3 regions of the Enterobacter sp. 186315 genome follow, and region 1 is predicted to be linked to each of the others. Evidence: predicted binding sites of a transcription regulator. Region 1 holds the regulator's gene; each other region holds the start of a gene.
The links. Region 1 encodes PhoB, which activates phosphate uptake and scavenging genes when phosphate is short. Its sites were predicted from a motif close to CTGTCATAAAACTGNCNNAT; they were not measured.
Positions count from the first base shown of each region.

Region 2: uvrB (excinuclease ABC subunit UvrB) is a predicted target of PhoB. The motif match lies at 2,431-2,450, and genes of this name have one in related genera.
Region 3: kdgR (DNA-binding transcriptional regulator KdgR) is a predicted target of PhoB. The motif match lies at 3,170-3,189, and genes of this name have one in related genera.

Region 1 is NZ_JBPTTK010000004.1:100,725-105,862, forward strand. It holds gene sbcC (exonuclease subunit SbcC) at 1-391, opposite strand, end outside; gene sbcD (exonuclease subunit SbcD) at 388-1,593, opposite strand; gene phoB (phosphate response regulator transcription factor PhoB) at 1,779-2,468, shown strand; gene phoR (phosphate regulon sensor histidine kinase PhoR) at 2,490-3,785, shown strand; gene brnQ (branched-chain amino acid transporter carrier protein BrnQ) at 4,195-5,138, shown strand, end outside.
Region 2 is NZ_JBPTTK010000023.1:29,760-34,897, forward strand. It holds gene bioC (malonyl-ACP O-methyltransferase BioC) at 1-571, shown strand, start outside; gene bioD (dethiobiotin synthase) at 564-1,265, shown strand; gene ACSVHP_RS19610 (ABC transporter ATP-binding protein) at 1,228-1,950, opposite strand; gene uvrB (excinuclease ABC subunit UvrB) at 2,703-4,718, shown strand; gene yvcK (uridine diphosphate-N-acetylglucosamine-binding protein YvcK) at 4,783-5,138, opposite strand, start outside.
Region 3 is NZ_JBPTTK010000003.1:288,426-293,563, reverse strand. It holds gene prc (carboxy terminal-processing peptidase) at 1-604, shown strand, start outside; gene htpX (protease HtpX) at 797-1,678, shown strand; gene ACSVHP_RS05505 (MFS transporter) at 1,730-3,103, opposite strand; gene kdgR (DNA-binding transcriptional regulator KdgR) at 3,281-4,072, shown strand; gene ACSVHP_RS05495 (YobH family protein) at 4,131-4,370, opposite strand; gene mgrB (PhoP/PhoQ regulator MgrB) at 4,531-4,674, shown strand; gene ACSVHP_RS05485 (YebO family protein) at 4,749-5,036, shown strand.

The DNA.
Region 1 (5,138 bases):
CCGTGACTTTATCCGCCAGAATTTTACCGTCTTCACAGCGCGCCAGCTCTACGCGCGGCGCCTGTAAGTTCCCGTCCGGCTGGTTGCGCGCGCGGTTCTGGCTCCAGAATGCGCGATAGGCGACCCCTTTGACCTCAAATTCCACCTCGGCCAGGCACTCGGCGGTATCCCGCGTCATGAGATCGTTTTGCGCCTGCGAGACTTTTTGCAGGCGCGGCGTTTCGTGGTACAGGGCCAGACAGATGGCGTCGAGCAGGGTGGTTTTCCCCGCGCCGGTCGCGCCGGTAATGGCAAACAGGCCGTTGCTGGCAAAGGGCTCAGCGGTAAAGTCGATTTTCCACTCGCCTTTCAGGGAGTTGAGGTTTTTCAGACGCAGGCTCAGGATTTTCATGCGTTTTCCTCCTCATCGTTCAGCGTGGCGAGCGTGTAGCTGAACAGCTCGTTGAGCCTCGCGCGCTTCTCATCGTCAATCTCTTCATGCGCCAGACGACGCTCGAAAACCTCTTCGACCTTCAGCTCGCTCAGGGTTTCGCGCTGCGCGCCGAGCAGAATTTTCTCGCGCTGTTCGCGGCTGCGGCGCACCAGCAGCACCTCGACGGGGAGGTCTTCCGTCAGGGCCTGGATTTTACGCTGCATATCGTGCAGGTATTCGTCGGTGGTGATTTCGATATCCAGCCAGACGGGCGGGTTAAGCTCTTTGTCGCGCCACTGTTCCAGCTGCGCGGTGATGGCCGCTAAATCTCCTTTCAGCACCGCCAGCGGCTGGGTAACGGGCACTTCCAGCGACTCTACCGTACCGAGCCTGCCGTCGTTAAAGGTCACCAGATGCACGCATTTAGCCTTGCCGGTTTCGTCAAAGCTCAGGGAAATCGGCGAACCGCAGTAGCGAATGTGCTCGCAGCCGCCAATTATCTGCGCGCGGTGAATATGCCCCAGCGCGATGTAGTCGGCCGGGGGGAAGTTTTGCGCCGGGAAAGCGTCCAGCGTGCCGATATAGATGTCACGTACCGCGTCACTTTTGCTGGCACCGACGGTGGTCAAATGCCCTGTAGCAATCACCGGAATTGGCTGCGCGCCGCGCAGGGCGCAGGCCTCGGCGTGCTGCTGGTGATAGTAGTCGGTGATGGCCTGAAGCAGATGCTGCTGCTTTTCGCTGCCGGAAAGCCCCGCCTGGCTCTGCACGATATCCCGTGGACGTAAAAACGGTATCGGACAGAGCACCGCCCCCGGCGTGCCGTCGCGTTTTTTGAGGATCTGCGGCGCGTGTCCGGCGCTGGCCACCACCGTGGTATTCAGGAAGGCGAGAATGTCGCGAGATTCGTTAAGGGTTGCCACCGAGTCGTGATTGCCCGCAACAATCACCAGATGACAGCCGGTTTGCTGCAAATTAACGACAAAGCGGTTGTAAAGTTCGCGCGCATAGCTCGGCGGCTGCCCGGTATCAAAAATATCGCCCGCCACGATAATGGCATCCACCTCATGCGACCGGGCCGCGTCCAGCAGCCAGGTGAGGAAAGCTTCATGTTCAGCGGCGCGGCTTTTACTGTAAAAGTTTTGGCCCAGATGCCAGTCCGAGGTGTGAAGTATGCGCATAGCGGTTCCGTGGCAAAAAAAGATGGAGGGGATTATAAACGTTAAGAACGGAAATTATCCGCTGTAATAAAACAACGGTTTGCCATTTTTAGTGATATCGTTTTTCATAAATCTGTCATAAATCTGACGCATAATGACGCCGCATTACAAACTTGTAACTTAAATAAGATAAGACAGGGCAAAGTATGGCGAGACGTATTCTGGTCGTAGAAGATGAAGCTCCGATTCGTGAGATGGTGTGCTTCGTGCTCGAACAAAATGGCTTCCAGCCGATCGAGGCGGAAGATTATGACAGCGCGGTGAATCAACTTAACGAACCCTGGCCTGATTTGATTTTACTCGACTGGATGTTGCCCGGCGGCTCGGGGTTGCAGTTTATCAAACACCTCAAACGTGAAGCCATGACCCGCGATATTCCGGTCGTCATGCTGACGGCGCGCGGTGAAGAGGAAGATCGCGTGCGCGGTCTGGAAACCGGCGCGGACGATTACATCACCAAGCCTTTCTCCCCGAAAGAGCTGGTGGCCCGCATTAAAGCCGTGATGCGCCGCATTTCGCCGATGGCGGTGGAAGAGGTGATTGAGATGCAGGGGCTGAGCCTTGATCCTACCTCACACCGCGTCATGACCGGCGAAAACCCGCTCGATATGGGCCCTACCGAATTCAAGCTGCTGCACTTCTTTATGACCCACCCGGAGCGCGTTTACAGCCGCGAGCAGTTGCTGAACAACGTCTGGGGAACTAACGTCTATGTCGAAGACCGGACGGTTGATGTCCACATTCGCCGCTTGCGTAAAGCGCTGGAGCTGAGCGGCCACGATCGTATGGTGCAGACGGTCCGCGGCACGGGTTATCGTTTTTCTACCCGTTTCTGAACAATGACAGGAGTGTGACGCGTGCTGGAACGTCTGTCATGGAAAAGGCTCGTTTTTGAACTGATCTTATGCTGTATCCCGGCCCTCATTCTGGGGGCGTTTTTTGGCCATTTGCCGTGGTTTTTGCTGGCGGCGGTGACCGGCCTTCTGATCTGGCATTTCTGGAATTTACTGCGCCTTTCCTGGTGGCTGTGGGTTGACCGAAGCATGACGCCACCGCCGGGAAGCGGCAGCTGGGAGCCGCTGCTCTACGGCCTGCACCAGATGCAGATGCGTAATAAAAAGCGCCGCCGCGAGCTGGGCAGCCTGATCAAACGTTTTCGCAGCGGGGCGGAATCGCTGCCGGATGCGGTGATCCTCACCACGGAAGAGGGCACCATGTTCTGGTGCAACGGCCTGGCGCAGCAGCTGCTGGGCCTGCGCTGGCCGGACGATAACGGGCAAAATATCCTCAACCTGCTGCGATACCCGGAATTTACCCTGTACCTGAAAAAGCGCGATTTTACGCGGCCGCACAATTTGAAGCTCAACAACGGGCGTCATCTTGAGATCCGCGTAATGCCCTATAGCGATAATCAGTGGCTGATGGTGGCGCGCGACGTCACCCAGATGCACCAGCTTGAGGGGGCAAGGCGCAACTTCTTTGCCAACGTCAGCCACGAGCTGCGCACCCCGCTCACCGTGCTTCAGGGCTATCTGGAGATGATGCAGGAGCAAACGCTAGAGGGCGCGCCGCGCGAGAAAGCGCTCCACACCATGCGCGAGCAGACGCACCGTATGGAAGGGCTGGTGAAGCAGCTGCTGACCTTATCGAAAATCGAAGCCGCGCCCGCGCTGGCCCTCAACGAAACCATCGACGTGCCGATGATGCTGCGCGTGGTGGAGCGTGAAGCGCAGACCCTGAGCCACGGAAAGCATCAGCTGACGTTTAACGTGGATAACGCGCTGAAGGTGCGCGGCAGCGAAGACGAGCTGCGCAGCGCCATCTCAAACCTTGTCTATAACGCGGTGAACCACACGCCGGAAGGGACGCACATTGTCGTGACGTGGCAACATCTGCCGTCAGGAGCGGAGTTTAGCGTCGAAGATAACGGGCCGGGGATTGCGCCAGAGCATCTTCCACGGCTGACCGAGCGCTTCTATCGCGTGGACAAGGCGCGCTCGCGGCAGACCGGCGGCAGCGGGCTGGGGCTGGCGATTGTGAAGCACGCGCTTCATCATCACGATAGCCGTCTTGATATTCAGAGCACGTTAGGGAAGGGCACGCGTTTCAGCTTTATTATCCCGGAAAGATTGATTGCCAGAATGAGTGCCTGACAGCAGGCGTGTCATCTTACCTTTCCACGGGCCAGCGACTGCTGGCCCGTTTGCGTTGCAGTTAAGCGAAACGCGAATGAATAATATACGGTTGATGGTTTTTTGTTCGCATGATTAACCACGGGTTTTTCCAGTATTTAGCGTAATGTGCTGGTCTGTGTTTTCATGCTGGCATATTGTTCCGGTTTTAAGATCCCACCTTGCCTTTAAACGTTATAAGCGTTTAAATTGCCCCCCATATACTGTCATACCGACTGTATTTGCGTGGTAAATCGAAAAACTATTCTTCGCCACGCCAGGACGGGAGCATTTCCCGCTGAAATTGAGCAAATTTTCCGCTGTATCGTCCCGTCAGGGATAAGGGAAATCTCAACGTTTTCAACACCACATCCACAGGCAGTAAGGTTCTATGACCCATCACTTGAAATCGCGCGACATCATCGCGCTGGGCTTTATGACATTTGCGCTGTTCGTTGGCGCAGGCAACATCATCTTTCCACCAATGGTTGGCTTACAGGCAGGCGAACACGTCTGGACGGCGGCCATTGGTTTTCTGATTACCGCTGTGGGTCTACCTGTGCTGACCGTTGTCGCGCTGGCGAAAGTGGGTGGCGGCGTGGACAGCCTTAGCACGCCAATCGGTAAAGTGGCGGGCGTTCTGCTGGCGACCGTGTGCTATCTGGCCGTCGGTCCGCTGTTTGCGACCCCGCGTACGGCAACCGTGTCTTTCGAAGTGGGGATCGCCCCGCTGACCGGTGACGGCGCGATGCCGCTGTTTATCTACAGCCTCGTGTACTTCGCTATCGTGATTCTGGTCTCCCTCTATCCGGGCAAGCTGCTGGATACCGTGGGCAACTTCCTGGCACCGATGAAAATCATCGCGCTGATCGTGCTGTCCGTGGCCGCCGTCATGTGGCCTGCGGGTCCTATCAGCGACGCGATGGACGCCTATAAAAACGCCGCGTTCTCTAACGGCTTTGTGAACGGCTATCTTACGATGGATACGCTGGGTGCGATGGTGTTTGGTATCGTTATCGTTAACGCCGCGCGTTCCCGTGGCGTGACCGAAGCGCGTCTGCTGACCCGTTACACCATCTGGGCTGGCCTGATGGCGGGCGTGGGCCTGACGCTGCTGTATCTGGCGCTGTTCCGTCTGGGTTCAGACAGCGCAATGCTGGTCGATCAGGGCGCGAACGGTGCGGCAATCCTCCACGCTTACGTGCAGCACACCTTTGGTGGCGCGGGCAGTATGCTGCTGGCGGTGCTGATCTTCCTGGCGTGTCTGGTGACCGCGGTTGGCCTGACCTGTGCGTGCGCTGAGTTCTTTGCGCAGTATCTGCCGCTCTCTTACCG
Region 2 (5,138 bases), on a different contig from region 1:
GGCCGGAAGCTGCGTGACGGCGCTCGATCTCTCGCCGCAGATGCTGGACGAGGCGCGCCAGCAGCAGGCGGCGGATCGCTATCTGGTGGCGGATATCGAGGCCATACCGCTGGCGGACGCGCAGTTTGATCTGGTCTGGAGCCATCTTGCGGTGCAGTGGTGCAGCAGCCTGCCGCAGGCGTTAGGCGAGCTGTACCGCGTCACGCGCCCCGGCGGGAAGGTTGCTTTTACCACGCTGCTGGAAAGCTCCCTGCCGGAGCTAAATCAGGCGTGGCAGGCGGTAGACGCCCGGGCGCACGCCAACCGTTTTCTCTCGCAGGAGGCGGTGCTTCAGGCGCTGCGCGGCTGGCGTTATCGCTACAGGGTGCAGACCATCACCCTTGCCTTTAACGACGCGCTCAGCGCCATGCGATCGCTTAAGGGCATCGGCGCCACGCATCTGCATTCCGGGCGCGACAACAAGCCGCTGACGCGCGGCGAGTTGCAGCGTCTGGAGATGGCCTGGCCGCAGCAGGAGGGGGCGTTCACGCTCTCTTATCAACTTTTTCATGGGATTATCGAACGTGACTGAACGTTATTTTGTGACCGGCACGGATACCGAAGTAGGTAAAACCGTCGCCAGCGCCGCGCTGCTTCAGGCGGCGAATCTGAAGGGATACCGCACCGCAGGCTACAAGCCCGTTGCCTCCGGCAGCGAGATGACGCCCGACGGGCTGCGCAATACCGACGCCCTGGCGCTACAGCGTCACAGTAGCCTGGCGCTGAGCTACGACGAGGTTAACCCCTATACCTTCGCCGAGCCGACCTCGCCGCATATCGTCAGCGCGGACGAAGGGCGCGATATCGATTTTGCCGTGCTGTCCGGCGGCCTGCGCGCGCTGGAGCAGCAGGCCGAATGGGTGCTGGTGGAGGGGGCGGGCGGCTGGTTTACGCCGCTTTCAGAAAGCCACACCTTCGCCGACTGGGTGCAGGCGGAGCAGCTTCCGGTCATTCTGGTGGTGGGCGTTAAGCTCGGCTGCATCAACCACGCGATGCTCACCGCGCAGGCAATTCGGCAGGCCGGACTGCGGCTGGCGGGCTGGGTGGCGAACGACGTTACGCCGCCCGGCAGGCGTCATCAGGAGTATCTGGCAACGCTTAAACGCCTGCTCCCCGCGCCGTTCCTCGGTGAAATTCCGTGGCTTGCGGGCGGGGCAGAAAACGCCGACACCGGGCGGTATCTCGATCTCAGCGCCTTGCCTCACGCGTCATCCAGTGGGCTATAAGCTCATCGTTAAGCTCGTTAACGTGGCCCTGCGCCACGTTACGCCCGCGATAAAGCAGACAGAAGCGGTCAGCCACCCGGCGAATAAACGACAGCTGCTGCTCTGCCAGTAACACCGTCATCCCCAGCTCCTGACTCAGCCGCACCAGCAGCTGCCCTAACTTCTGGGCGAAACTCGGTTCCGCGCCGTGCATCGGCTCATCCAGAATCAACACGCGTGGGCGATTCACCAGCGCATTGGCGAGCGCCAGCTGGTACTGCACATCAGGCGTCAGCCCATTAGCACGCTGCTGGCGCAGGGGATAAAGCTGCGGGAAAAGGTCAAAGATGTCGCCTGTGGCACCGGCGTCGCGCTGCCCCGTTGCCCGCAGGGCGATATGCAGATTCTCTTCGATTGTCAGCTGCGAGAATATCCGCCTGTCCTGCGGCACGTAACCAATGCCGGGGATACGGGGCAGTTCCGGCGGCTGGTGCAGCAGGTCGCAGGGCGGTGCGCCCGCCTCGTGCCAGATGATGGTGCCGCTGTCGACGGGCACATTGCCGACGATGCAGTTCATCAGGGTGGTTTTCCCCATCCCCGGCAGGCCAATCACCCCGGTACACTGGCCTTGCGGAAAATCTAAATCCACGTTCCATAACGTATGTTGGCTTCCGTAGAACTGGTTCACTGCACGCAGACTCAACATCTTTCTCTCCTTAAAAATCGTTGTGGGCAAGGCTCGTTTCAGATACTGCAAAAGACCTGCCAGAAACACGAAGTTGATTAAAAAAGCCCCTTTTTTAGGAATGCGCCTCGGGTTCAGGTGAGCGGTCGGAGAGAGTTGCACAGCGGCAGTGCTGACGGTGTCGGGTGGTGGTGCAACGGTAAAAATAGGCGAAATGTGATTAAGATCTCACCAAATGTTATCTGTGGTTCAACTGATTACCATCAAAAAAGAGCTATAAAAATTTTTTGTTAACCCGCCGCTGGGAAAAACCGGGAATCGCCCGAGTGGCGGTCCATACGGGCTGGAAGCAGTTATCCACTATTCCTGTGGATAACCATGTGTATGAGAGTTAGAAAACACGCGAAAAGCGAGAGAATACGCGGGTTACGCCTGAATTGGTGCGAAACGCGGCTTTAGGAAATATCTGTTAAAAATTAACTGGTTAAATAAAAGCAATTAGCGTAATGAAAGTGTCACCTGTTCCCGGGAATCTGACTTTACATCCCTTGACAAATGTTAAAAAAGAAAAAGTTCTGGGGATAACCGGGTCAGGGCAGCGTTTTATCTTGTCACAGTTCAAATTTTATCCCCGATCCCGCTAATCATTCGAACGCTACTCCATAAAGCCTGACATGCTACTGGTTTTTCATCCAGTATTAATTACTGGCAATCCTGGCAACTGCGAGTAAAATTACAGACCTGCCGCTAATAACGTCATCAGGTCATCGCCCATGAGTAAACCGTTTAAACTAAATTCTGCTTTCCGTCCGTCGGGCGACCAGCCTGAGGCGATTCGTCGTCTGAAAGAGGGGCTGGAAGACGGTCTTGCACATCAGACCCTGCTGGGTGTGACCGGCTCCGGTAAAACCTTTACCGTGGCAAACGTCATTGCGGATCTGCAACGCCCTACGATGGTGCTGGCACCCAACAAAACCCTCGCCGCGCAGCTGTACGGCGAGATGAAAGAGTTCTTCCCGGACAACGCGGTGGAGTATTTCGTCTCCTACTACGATTACTACCAGCCGGAAGCCTACGTCCCGAGCTCCGACACCTTTATCGAAAAAGATGCGTCGGTGAACGAACACATTGAGCAGATGCGACTGTCGGCCACCAAAGCGCTGCTGGAGCGGCGCGACGTGGTTGTGGTGGCGTCGGTGTCGGCTATTTACGGTCTGGGCGATCCGGATCTCTATCTGAAGATGATGCTGCACCTGACGCAGGGGATGATCATCGATCAGCGCGCCATTCTGCGCCGTCTTGCCGAGCTGCAATACACCCGTAACGATCAGGCGTTCCAGCGCGGGACCTTCCGCGTGCGCGGCGAAGTGATCGACATCTTCCCGGCGGAATCAGACGATATGGCGCTGCGCGTGGAGCTGTTTGACGAAGAGGTTGAGCGCCTGTCGCTGTTTGACCCGCTCACCGGCCACGTTGAATCGACCATTCAGCGCTTCACCGTCTATCCGAAAACCCACTACGTAACGCCGCGCGAGCGCATCGTGCAGGCGATGGAAGAGATCAAAGTCGAGCTGGCCGACCGGCGTAAGGTGCTGCTGGCGAATAACAAGCTGCTTGAAGAGCAGCGCATCAGCCAGCGTACCCAGTTTGACCTGGAGATGATGAACGAGCTGGGCTACTGCTCGGGCGTGGAAAACTACTCCCGCTACCTGTCCGGCCGCGGGCCGGGCGAGGCGCCCCCAACGCTGTTTGACTACCTTCCGGCAGACGGCCTGCTGGTGGTGGACGAATCCCACGTCACCATTCCGCAGATCGGCGGGATGTACCGCGGCGACCGCGCCCGTAAAGAGACGCTGGTGGAGTATGGCTTCCGCCTGCCGTCGGCGCTCGATAACCGTCCGCTGAAGTTTGAAGAGTTTGAAGCGCTGGCCCCGCAGACCATCTACGTATCGGCCACGCCGGGCAACTACGAGCTGGAAAAATCCGGTGACGAAGTGGTGGATCAGGTGGTGCGTCCGACGGGCTTGCTCGACCCGATTATCGAAGTGCGTCCGGTGGCGACGCAGGTCGACGATCTGCTGTCGGAGATCCGCGCCCGCTCCGCCATCAACGAGCGCGTGCTAGTGACGACGCTGACCAAGCGCATGGCCGAAGATTTGACCGAATACCTGGAAGAGCACGGCGAGAAGGTGCGTTACCTGCACTCCGATATCGACACCGTCGAGCGCATGGAGATCATCCGCGATTTGCGCCTGGGCGAGTTTGACGTGCTGGTGGGTATCAACCTCCTGCGAGAAGGTCTGGACATGCCTGAGGTGTCGCTGGTGGCGATTCTGGACGCCGATAAAGAGGGCTTCCTGCGCTCCGAGCGATCGCTTATCCAGACCATCGGTCGCGCCGCGCGTAACGTCAACGGGAAGGCGATCCTCTACGGGGACAAAATCACCCCGTCAATGGCGAAAGCGATTGGCGAAACCGAGCGTCGCCGCGAGAAGCAGCAGGCCTACAATGAAGAGCACGGCATCACGCCGCAGGGTCTGAACAAGAAGGTGGTGGATATTCTGGCGCTGGGCCAGAACATTGCGAAGACCAAGTCGAAAGGGCGCGGCAAAGCGCGTGCCGTGGTGGAAGAAGATACCGTCGCGCTGACCCCGAAAGCGTTGCAGCAGAAGATCCACGAGCTGGAAGGGCAGATGATGCAGCACGCGCAAAACCTCGAATTCGAAGAGGCGGCGCAGATCCGCGACCAGCTGCATCAGTTACGGGATCTGTTTATTGCGGCGTCGTAGGTTTTTTCTCCCTCTCCCTATGGGAGAGGGTTGGGGTGAGGGCATCAGGCCGCACAAAACGACCTTATCCCAGCGCCTGAATCGCCTTCTCCAGCGCCTCGCGCAGCAGGTGGCGGTCATGGCGGTATTTGATGTCGCTGGCCTCCAGCGGCTCCTGTACCACCATCCGATCGCCAATACCGGACACATCCACGTTCGGCCCTACAACCACGCCGTCAATAATTTTTTTGCCGACGTACTGCTCCATCATATTGAGCTTATCCGCCAGCGACAGGTTCGCCGCCGCCGGGCTGAGTTCGCGCCCCAGATTGCCGATATAGACCATCGGAGCAGGGGTTCGGCGCAGCGCCTGCGCCAGCTCTTTTACCAGCAGGCCGGGCATCAGGCTGGTATAAAAACTGCCGGGGCCAATCAAAATCA
Region 3 (5,138 bases), on a different contig from region 1:
ATACCGTTCTTTGAACCGTATTTACGATCAGATGCTGCGTCCGGAATGGCCTGCGCTGGGTTCCGTTCAGTACACCATTCAGAAGTTCTACCGTGTGAACGGCGGCAGTACGCAGCGTAAAGGCGTAACGCCAGACATCATGATGCCAACCGGCACGGAAGAGACTGAAACCGGCGAGAAGTTTGAAGATAACGCACTGCCGTGGGATAGCATCAACGCCGCGACGTTCGTGAAATCCGGTGATATGACCCAGTTTGGTCCTGAGCTGTTAAAAGACCATAACGAGCGCATCGCAAAAGATCCTGAGTTCCAGTACATCATGAAGGATATTGCCCGTTTCAATGCCCTGAAAGCGAAGCGGAACATCGTTTCTCTGAACTACGCCCAGCGTGAGAAAGAGAACAACGAGGATGATGCAACGCGTCTGGCGCGTATCAACGATCGCTTCAAGCGAGAAGGCAAGCCTCTGCTCAAGAAACTGGACGATCTGCCAAAAGATTACCAGGAGCCGGATCCGTATCTCGACGAGACCGTACACATCGCGCTCGACCTGGCGAATCTGGAAAAAGACAAGCCTGCCGTGCAACCTGCACCGGCAAAATAATCCCCAACAGGCACAAGAGATTGTGCCTGTTCTTTTTAGTTCTGCATCCTCCCGTCAATCAGCATTTTAATTGTGTAAAGTTGTGTCTTTCTGGTGACTTACGCCCTCTGAATCCTTGAAAATAGCCGCAATACCCATACGATGTGGGTAATCGCATAGTGCGTTTTGTTAAACTGAGGTTAAAAGAAAATTATGATGCGAATCGCGCTCTTCCTGGTCACCAACCTGGCGGTTATGGTGGTATTCGGGCTGGTGCTAAGCCTGACAGGAATTCAGTCGAGCAGCGTTCAGGGTCTGTTGATTATGGCGCTGCTGTTTGGTTTCGGTGGTTCCTTCGTGTCCCTGCTGATGTCGAAGTGGATGGCGCTGAAATCCGTGGGTGGTGAAGTCATTGAACAACCGCGTAACGATATGGAACGCTGGTTGATGAACACCGTTGCACAGCAGTCTCAGCAGGCGGGCATCGCCATGCCGCAGGTGGCTATTTACCATGCGCCAGACATCAACGCGTTCGCCACCGGCGCGCGTCGTGATGCTTCTCTGGTTGCGGTGAGCACCGGCCTGTTGCAGAACATGAGCCGTGACGAAGCCGAAGCGGTCATCGCTCACGAAATCAGCCATATCGCCAACGGTGACATGGTGACCATGACCCTGATCCAGGGCGTGGTGAACACCTTCGTGATCTTTATTTCCCGTATTCTGGCGCAGATCGCCGCTGGCTTTATGGGCGGCAACCGTGATGAAGGTGAAGAGAGCAACGGTAACCCGCTGATCTATTTCGCCGTGTCGATGGTGCTGGAGCTAGTGTTCGGTATTCTGGCAAGCATCATTACCATGTGGTTCTCGCGCCACCGCGAATTCCACGCGGATGCGGGCTCTGCGAAACTGGTCGGCCGTGAGAAGATGATTGCCGCGTTGCAGCGTCTGAAAACCAGCTACGAGCCGCAGGAAGCCAACAGCATGATGGCGTTCTGCATCAACGGTAAATCCAAATCGTTGAGCGAGCTGTTTATGTCTCACCCGCCGCTGGATAAGCGTATCGAAGCGCTGCGCAGTGGGGAATACCTGAAGTAATTCGAATGGTGCAGAAAGAGCCGGGCTGGAGGAGACTCCGCCCGGCTTTTTTTATGCCTGCGCGCGGGGCTGGGTGACGCGGAGCCCGCTCACAATCGCGGCGATGGTCGCCAGCGTGCCTGCGGTAAACAGCGCGACGTGCGTTGCGTTTTGCCCGGCAAGGTTAAACATCAGGGCGACCAGTGCGGCCCCGGTGCTTTGCCCAAGCAGACGCGCGGTTCCCAGCATGCCGCTGGCACCGCCGCTGCGGTGGCGCGGCGCGGAGGTGATAATAGTGTGGTTATTCGGCGACTGGAACAGACCAAACCCGGCACCGCAGAGGATCATACGCCAGATAATATCCAGATCCGACGGCGAGGAAGGCAGCATCGCCAGGGCGAAAAGACCGGCTGCCATCACCACCAGGCCGAGCGCCCCAAGCAGTCCGGCATGAACCCGCTCAATTAAATAGCCTGCCAGCGGCGCCATCACCATGGTTGCCAGCGGCCACGGCGTTAACAGCAGGCCCGTTTCTACTTCGCTTCGACCTATCACGCTTTGCAAAAAGAAGGGCAGGGCGACCAGCGCCAGCATCTGGGCGCAGAAGGAACAAATTGAAGTGCAGATAGAGAGCGAAAACAGCGGGATACGCAGCAGATCGACAGGCAGCAACGGCACGGGTAACGACAGCTGACGGCGCACGAAGAAGAAGCCGATAAACAGCATCGCCACCACCTCTGCAATGACCAGAGTCAACGACTGTCCCTGCGCGAAGCCGCTAAGGGCAGTGATCAGCAGACCAAAGGTCAGCGCGTTCATGACCGCGCTCGGCAGGTCAAACTTCGGCATGGCGCTTTTCGGGCCGTTGGCGGGCAGATAGCGCAGGGCAAAGACGATGGCAATAATGCCCAGCGGAACGTTAATCGCAAACAGCCACTGCCATGAAGCCACGGAAAGTATGGCGGCGGCGATGGTTGGCCCGGCGGCGGAAGAGACCGCGACGATAAACGAGTTAATCCCCATCCCGCGCCCCAGATGGCGCTGCGGATAGATAAGGCGTATCAGCGCGGTATTCACGCTCATCAGCGCCGCACCCCCGAAGCCCTGGGCGATACGCGCGATCGTCAGCATATGCAGCGAGTCGGAGAGGGCGCAAAAAAGCGAGGTCAGCGTAAAGACGGCCAGACCACACTGGTAGACCCGGCGGTAGCCAAACATATCGCCCAGAAACGAGAGCGAAAGCAGAGAAACGACAATCGCTATCTGATACGCGTTTACGATCCAGATAGAGCTGGCGGGGGACGCGTGGAGGTCGCTGGCGATGGTAGGTAGCGCAACGTTTGCAATAGCGCCGTCAAGCACGGCCATTGAAATACCAATAATAATGGTGGCAATCGCCCCGTACCGTTGTGGCAGGAGCAGCCCATCAGAAGGATTTTTTTCCATGGAAATGAAAAGCTCAGGGTGAAATTATTCTCAGAGTAACTATTTTAGCATCGTTAATTCCGTTTTATGTCGCAGATTTGTAACGAAGTAACCGCGGATTGATTGCAGGCAGCAGGGCGGGAATTTATAATAAAAACCGGTTCTGATTTTTATAAAACACTCTCCATGAGGTGATAAATGGCAATTGCAGATTTGGATAAGCAGCCAGATTCTGTTTCTTCCGTGCTGAAGGTGTTTGGCATCTTGCAGGCGCTCGGAGAAGAGCGTGAAATTGGTATTACAGAGTTATCGCAGCGTGTGATGATGTCGAAAAGCACCGTTTATCGCTTTTTGCAAACCATGAAGTCCTTAGGCTACGTCGCGCAGGAAGGCGAATCAGAGAAATATTCTCTGACGCTGAAGCTGTTTGAGCTGGGCGCGCGTGCGCTTCAGAACGTCGATCTTATTCGCAGCGCGGACATCCAGATGCGCGAACTGTCTCGTCTGACGAAAGAGACCGTCCACCTGGGCGCGCTGGATGAAGACAGCATTGTGTACATCCACAAAATCGATTCCATGTACAACCTGCGCATGTATTCGCGCATCGGTCGTCGTAACCCGCTGTACAGTACCGCGATTGGTAAAGTGCTGCTGGCGTGGCGCGATCGCGAAGAGGTGAAGCAGATCCTGGAAGGCGTGGAATATAAGCGCAGCACCGAGCGCACGATCACCACTACCGAGGAACTGTTAACGGTGCTCGATAAAGTGCGTGAGCAGGGCTACGGCGAAGATAACGAAGAACAGGAAGAAGGGCTGCGCTGCATCGGCGTTCCGGTATTTGACCGTTTCGGCGTTGTCATTGCCGGGCTGAGTATCTCCTTCCCGACCCTGCGTTTCTCTGAAGAACGTCTGCACGAGTACGTCGCGATGCTGCACACGGCGGCGCGTAAAATCTCTGAACAGATGGGCTATAACGACTATCCGTTTTAAGGCCCGTTAACGCAAAAACGCCGCATCAGTGCGGCGTTTTTTTTGAAACATGAACCCGTTAGCCATTATCGATGACGACGGCGGACTTACGCAGTACCGGGCAGTTTGTTAACCCGATTAATCCACTATCCGAGTGAATGTACTGAGCGGTGCTCACGCCCTGGGCAGTGAGGTACTTACACTGGATGCCCAGACCGGCTGCATTTTCGGTGCTTCCCACAAGCACGCCATAACCTGTTAATAAAAGACCAATCCACAGGATGGCCAGCGCAATAACTACCCGGATGATTATTCGCATCATCGCCTCTTTTTCTTAGTTGTCATACCATTAAGCCTAATGAGATTACGATATGAAACAAGTGCAGAATTCCTAAAACCAGTTGATGACGCTACAGTTAGCCCCTGTTTAAGATAGTCATGATAACCTGGGGACATCGGATCATAAGACGGAGTATGGAGTGAAAAAAATACGCTGGGTAATTCTGATAATCGTACTGATTGCCTGTGTGGTGTTGTGGACGCAGACGATCAATGTGATGTGCGATCAGGATGTACAGTTCTTTAGTGGCGTTTGTGCAATAAACAAGTTTATTCCGTGGTAAGAGGCATTTTTTCTTCAGGTGATTTCCTTCCTTCACGCCAGTGGTAAAATGGCCGTTTTTATTGAGGTGGTGAAATGGGTGAATTACTGAATTCAGGGCTGCTGAGTATGGCGTCCCTGGTGGTTTCGTTGGTGGTACTGGTTGTGGGGCTGATCCTGTGGTTCTTCATCAACCGCGCCAGTTCACGCACTAACGAACAGATTGAGCTGCTTGAAGCGCTGCTCGATCAGCAGAAACGTCAGACTGCTCTGCTGCGCCGTCTGTGTGAAGCAAACGAACCAGAAGTAAAAGACGCGCCAAAAGAGGCCGTTGCACAAGAGAAAGAAGACGACGATTTCATCCGCCTGGTGGCAGAACGTTAAACCGTCATTCACGGGAGGTGGTGTGGTCTGGATTTATCCTGAATATGACCCCTCCCTGAAGTATCCCCCGTACTGCCATCCCCCCTAGTCATTATCAAAAAA